2 regions of the Peribacillus sp. NJ11 genome follow, and region 1 is predicted to be linked to the other one. Evidence: predicted binding sites of a transcription regulator. Region 1 holds the regulator's gene; the other holds the start of a gene.

Region 1 (3,422 bases):
TGAACCGAAGCCCCAGTAAACGGCGGCCGTAACTATAACGGTCCTAAGGTAGCGAAATTCCTTGTCGGGTAAGTTCCGACCCGCACGAAAGGTGTAACGATCTGGGCACTGTCTCAACGAGAGACTCGGTGAAATTATAGTACCTGTGAAGATGCAGGTTACCCGCGACAGGACGGAAAGACCCCGTGGAGCTTTACTGCAGCCTGATATTGAATTTTGGTACAGCTTGTACAGGATAGGTAGGAGCCTGAGAAGCCGGAGCGCTAGCTTCGGTGGAGGCGTTGGTGGGATACTACCCTGGCTGTATTGAAATTCTAACCCGCGCCCCTTATCGGGGTGGGAGACAGTGTCAGGTGGGCAGTTTGACTGGGGCGGTCGCCTCCTAAAGAGTAACGGAGGCGCCCAAAGGTTCCCTCAGAATGGTTGGAAATCATTCGTAGAGTGTAAAGGCACAAGGGAGCTTGACTGCGAGACCTACAAGTCGAGCAGGGACGAAAGTCGGGCTTAGTGATCCGGTGGTTCCGCATGGAAGGGCCATCGCTCAACGGATAAAAGCTACCCCGGGGATAACAGGCTTATCTCCCCCAAGAGTCCACATCGACGGGGAGGTTTGGCACCTCGATGTCGGCTCATCGCATCCTGGGGCTGTAGTCGGTCCCAAGGGTTGGGCTGTTCGCCCATTAAAGCGGTACGCGAGCTGGGTTCAGAACGTCGTGAGACAGTTCGGTCCCTATCCGTCGCGGGCGCAGGAAATTTGAGAGGAGCTGTCCTTAGTACGAGAGGACCGGGATGGACGCACCGCTGGTGTACCAGTTGTCTTGCCAAAGGCATAGCTGGGTAGCTACGTGCGGACGGGATAAGTGCTGAAAGCATCTAAGCATGAAGCCCCCCTCAAGATGAGATTTCCCATGGCGCAAGCTAGTAAGATCCCTGAAAGATGATCAGGTTGATAGGTCAGAGGTGGAAGCGTGGCGACATGTGGAGCTGACTGATACTAATAGATCGAGGACTTAACCAACGCTTTATAAAAAATGAAATACCTTCTTATTATCTAGTTTTGAAGGAACAACGTTCCTTTATTGTTTGGTGGCGATAGCGAAGAGGTCACACCCGTTCCCATTCCGAACACGGCAGTTAAGCTCTTCAGCGCCGATGGTAGTTGGGGGTTTCCCCCTGTGAGAGTAGGACGCCGCCAAGCCATTTCTAAGATCAGCCATTCTGGCTGGTCTTTTTTGATGTTCTAATTAACGAATAGGTTTTTTATCTCCAGGGTTAGCATAGGGCTGGATCTATTTGTTGGTTAAAATACCATTAGAGGGAACGGGAACTGGAGAAAGAGGTTGAATTTAGGTGAAGGAGCTTTGAGGAGAAGAAAAAATTGCAGGTTTTGCATTTATCTTTTCAGGGTATTTATGTAAGATATTTCAACTTTAATGTTCAATGGGGTATGTAACTACATATAATTTGGAGAAAATGGATAATACAGAAAGAAAGTGCGTTTAAGTTGCAAAATGCATTTTTCCTTGTATAATAATAGTCAAATATAGTCAAAGTCAGAATGGAGGAGGCTGAGTGAGAAACATATCTGATGTTATCGAAACTTATTTGAAGCAAGTGCTGGAAATAAGTCAAAAAGATATCTTAGAGATTAAAAGAAGTGAAATAGCAGATAAATTTCAGTGTGTTCCTTCTCAAATCAATTACGTAATCAATACCCGGTTTACAATCGAGAGAGGTTATGTTGTAGAGAGTAAGCGTGGAGGCGGCGGTTATATACGCATCATGAAAGTGGAATCGCAGGATTCCGTGCAACTTATTAACCAATTATTATCGCTTATTGGTTCTAGGGTAACTCAATCGATGGCTGAAGGAGTAATTTCCCGGCTGATGAATGAGGAAGTCATTAATGAAAGAGAAGCAAAGATTATGATGAGCGTCATAGATAGATCGGTGATTTATATCGACCTACCTGACCGCGATGAGCTTAGGGCAAGAATTTTAACTGCGATGCTTACGACTTTAAAATATAAATGAAACTGGCAGAGGTGATGAACGTTGATTTGCCAAGAATGTCATCAAAGGCCTGCTACCCTACACTTCACCAAAATCATCAATGGAAAAAAGACTGAAGTCATGATTTGTGAGAAATGTGCTCAGGAAAAAGGTGAGGTGTTCATGGATGCAGGTGGACCTGGTTTTTCAATAAATAATTTATTAGCAGGATTGTTGAATATGGAGTCGAATATTCAACAGACAAAGGCAAATGCATTTCCCAAATCGGAAGAGAGGCGTTGCCCGAATTGTCATCGTTCCTATAAAGAATTTGTCCATATTGGTAAGTTTGGCTGTGCCGAATGTTATAAAACATTCAATGAACAGTTAAACCCTATTTTAAAAAGGGTTCATAGCGGCAATACAGCACATATAGGGAAAATTCCAAAAAGGATTGGTGGCACCATATATCTTCGAAAGCAAATTTTGGATTTGAAAGAAGTTTTAAAGACCCACATTATTCAAGAGGAGTTTGAGAAAGCGGCAGAAGTAAGAGATAAGGTTCGTTCCCTTGAAAAAAGGTATGATGCACAAGAGGGAGGCGAGGAATTATGAGCTTGGAAAAGTTTGTAGAAAACGCCTTGAGTTCCTGGATGAGTGCCGAAGGGCCGGAGATCGATATTGTATTGAGTTCCAGGATTCGATTGGCCAGGAATTTCAAAGACTTTACCTTCCCAACCTCCTTTTCTAACGAAGAAGCTAAAAAAATAATTGAATTGGTCAAAAAAAGAATTGAAGAGGAAGTTACTCCAGAGATTGGGAAACTGGAACTTCTAGAGATTGACCAATTACAGCCACTGGAAAAGCGCGTTCTTGTTGAAAAACATTTAATCAGCCCTCATTTAGTTGAGGAATCAGCGAAAAGCGCATGTCTCCTTTCGGAAAATGAAGAAATCAGTATCATGATAAACGAAGAGGATCATCTCCGTATTCAGTGTTTAATGTCGGGGTTGCAGCTAAAGGAAACCTTAAAGATTGCAAATGTTCTTGACGATTGGATTGAAGAATCCATAGACTATGCATATGATGAAGAAAGAGGATACCTAACTAGTTGTCCAACTAATGTGGGAACGGGATTAAGGGCTTCAGTCATGATGCATCTGCCAGGCCTGGTCCTTACTCAGCAAATGAATAATATCATACCGGCTATCAACCAATTGGGGTTGGTGGTACGAGGGATTTATGGAGAGGGCAGTCAAGCGTTAGGGAATATCTTTCAAATCTCTAATCAAATCACTCTCGGAAAGTCGGAAAGGGATATCGTTGAAGATCTAACAAGTGTAGTGCAACAAATCATAGCCCAGGAACGGTCAGCGCGGGATGCATTAGCGAGGACTTCCCACATACAATTAGAAGATAGAGTTTTCCGT
Region 2 (3,422 bases), 2.8 Mb from region 1:
TTGAAGATGAACCATTCTTTCCTGTTCATCTTCTTGCAGCTTGCCTACAGGTATACCAGTCTTTTGTTCGATGATTTTTTGAATGTCCTCAACGGAAACGGTTGGCTTAATAGCATTTTCTCCAGCCTGCAAAGATTTTTCCAGTCTTTCTTCTTCATCACGAAGGACGGCAGCCTTTTCGTAGGCTTCTTCTTTTAAGGCCATTTCTTTTTCTTTATAGATTTGCGCCAAGCGCTCTTTCATATTTTCTACCTGGCCGTCTTCTATGGTCAAGTTCAATTTGGAACCCGCTTCATCCATCAAGTCTATTGCCTTGTCCGGCAAGAAACGATCTTGAATGTAACGGTTCGAGAGTTCAACAGCCGCTTTTAGCGCTTCTTCACTATATGTGACTCCATGATAGGATTCATAACTATCTTTTAAACCTTGTAAGATGACCAATGCCTCAGCTGTTGTCGGCTCATTAACCTGTACAGGCTGGAAGCGTCTTTCAAGGGCACCATCTTTTTCAATTTTCCTATATTCGGATAAAGTGGTGGCTCCGACAAGCTGAAGTTCACCACGTGCAAGTGCTGGTTTCAAGATATTTCCTGCATCCATTGATCCTTCGGCTGAACCCGCCCCAACCAGTTGATGAATTTCATCGATGAATAAAATGACATTTTTTCTTTCCTGTAATTCACTGATCAATTGCTTCATTCGTTCTTCGAATTGACCTCTAATTCCAGTATTCGAAACAAGGGACGCGACATCAAGCATATATACCAGCTTATTACGTAATTTACCAGGCACTGAACCCTCAGCAATGGCTAAAGCCAGACCTTCAGCTATGGCTGTTTTACCGACTCCAGGTTCACCAATTAAAACTGGATTATTTTTATTGCGTCTATTAAGGACTTCTATGACACGTTTGATTTCTTCATCTCTTCCGATTACCGGATCAATAAGTCCTGCTTTAGCTACATCGGTCAGATTACGACCATACTCTTCAAGTAATCCTCCGCCCTCGCCTTGTTCGACTGAATCCGGTTTAGGAACTTCATTATAATTAAATGGATTGAATGAGTTTAGGGATCCGTTATACGGGAATTTCCCTGAATCCATTCCCCCCATTGCTGCACCCAGTTTATTTCGCTCTTCTTTATAACAAGTGGAGCACAGTTTCACATCATGCTCCTGACCATTCATATTTAGATGAACTTGAATATTAGCTTGGTTTACATGGCATTTTTCACAAAGCATGTAGCACTCCTCCTTTAAAAATATTAAACTCAATAAAATCTTTGACCTTCTTTGACTTTCTGACTTTATTATACATTGACCTTCTTTGACTTTCAATAATTTTGTCTGGGAATTTTCTTGGAAACAAATTATAAATTCCCTCCAATTAGTTTGCTAATCATATTAAACTATCCATTTATAGTCAAATAAAAAGATTCTATGCCCCTACCATTTTCAATTATTATTGATTACCATTTCAGCACGCACATAACCAATAAACCACCACTCACTTACTCTTTTTCCAAGGAAAAACTTACGTTAAACAATCATCTGTCTCATCAACTCTTATTTTTTAAAACAAAAAAAGAGACTTCATTAAGTCTCTTAGTATTTTATATTAGGTTGATTTTCTTCTATTATATACGTTTGGCGCCAATATACTTTGGCTTCCAATAACTATTATTTGTTTTGGCGTATGACACTCCTTTAGATGATGAAGAGTGTATGAATTCATTGTTCCCTATGTAAATAGCCACGTGTGTAGGTTTTTTCGCTTTGTTTGGAGCAAAAAACATTAAGTCACCTTTTTGTAAAGTCTTAACTTTCTTTCCTTTTTTATATATATCGGCAGCCGTCCTAGGTAAATTCTTACCAGCCTTTTGATATGAATATTTCACTAAGCCGGAGCAATCAAAACCTGAAGTAGAAATGCCACCCGTTTTATATTTTGTACCTAATTCACTTTTTGCCACTTTAATCGCTTTAGTATGATATGAAGCAGCTTCAACTTGGTCCCCTGTAAAAGATACTGTTCCAAGCATAATAGCCAATGACAATCCGACGACAATTTTCTTAAACAAATTATTTACCCCCTGATGTGATTTGCTAAACCTAACATACTAGAAAAGGCATATCATTCGCATCACAGGATCTTTACAATTATGTTACATTTAGTAGATATAGGAAGAATGACCATATAAAAGATAAAAAAAAGTCGAAACAGACATCCAACAATCACCTTATTGTCAAAGCACTTTTACTTTTCCTCATAGAAAAAACAGTAGTAAGAAAACCACTGTCCAGTTTAACGACAAAAGGAGTTTCGGAATGCTCTCACCCCGAACCATGATTTAAATGAAAATTTTATTATCCTTCATGTTTTTTACTTGATTATACGTATGAAAGCCTCTCTAGATTGAAGAAATTTGCGACACTCCTGCCGAATAACTGGCTAGCCGAGACCCCACAGGCGCTTGCGGCGAGGAGGCTCGGTAGACAGTCGGCGGAAAGGGAGCGAATTTCTGAAATCAACTGGAACTTTTTTCAAAAGAAAACATTGAAGGTAAACTGGTACTTCTCCAATTTGTCTATAGTCTGAACAGCGGTAAGAAAACCACTGTCAAAATTCTTTTGAGAAAAATGGAAGAAATAACTTTACCCCACGTTTATTAAAAGGTAAAAACTTCATATCTGCAATTAAATGACTTATGTATCCTAAAACACAAGTAGTTAAAATCCCATCAATCCCCATGAATTCTTCGAATTGAAAGGCAATGATGCCAAAGAAGACGATTCCGGCAATCGAATGGGTGTAACTTCTATGCGGTGTAAAGGATGCTATGATAATATAGACGCCTAACAGCCATAACCAGTTTTCCTGCCAAGATAATCCCCCGCCTAATACAGCTAACCCAGTCAGGGTCAGCATATGCCTTTGTGTAATGAAAGATGAAATAATGATGATTCCGATTCCTGCCCCTACTCCAATCCACTTTTCAGTTTCAGAACCTTCCAAAACACAATAAAGGATCATTAAAATCCCAATCGTTTGTGCTAACGTTCGGATAAACTTATGTGAAAAGGTAATCCTATTACTTAACTTTCCATCAATATCCATATCGGGCATAAGGCCTGAAACGCCCCCAATCCCAACCAAGAATAAAGTGGTGGTTGGATCTGTTTGAAGTGTGTTAGCCGTCAAGAATCCAACCGATGCCCCTAATGCCATGTGTGCTGTACCGTTCACTGTCTCTCTCCTGTCCCTCTAAGAAGTAATCTCGCTCCCAAGAAACGAATGTTTGTTCGAATCCCTGCATTCTAACTATACAATATTTTTGAAGGAATTTCTTTAATTCTTTTAAAAAACCCGATCAATCATTATTACAGCACAAATAGAACCTAATGATTTTAGGTTCTTAGGA

Evidence for each region. The regulator CtsR, encoded in region 1, represses protease genes until heat stress. The targets are predictions, from matches to a motif close to ATGGTCAATAAAGGTCAAACA.
Region 2: a site for CtsR is predicted at 1,281-1,301, ahead of QUF86_RS19020 (ATP-dependent Clp protease ATP-binding subunit). Genes of this name have one in related genera too.

What each region holds. Positions count from the first base shown of each region.
Region 1 covers NZ_JAUCFO010000001.1:1,014,950-1,018,371, reverse strand. The annotation lists rRNA gene QUF86_RS04975 (23S ribosomal RNA) at 1-1,018, shown strand, start outside; rRNA gene rrf (5S ribosomal RNA) at 1,083-1,198, shown strand; gene QUF86_RS04965 (CtsR family transcriptional regulator) at 1,573-2,034, shown strand; gene mcsA (protein-arginine kinase activator protein McsA) at 2,056-2,607, shown strand; gene mcsB (protein-arginine kinase McsB) at 2,604-3,422, shown strand, end outside.
Region 2 covers NZ_JAUCFO010000001.1:3,849,114-3,852,535, reverse strand. The annotation lists gene QUF86_RS19020 (ATP-dependent Clp protease ATP-binding subunit) at 1-1,242, opposite strand, end outside; gene QUF86_RS19015 (C40 family peptidase) at 1,638-2,081, opposite strand; gene QUF86_RS19010 (metal-dependent hydrolase) at 2,621-3,247, opposite strand.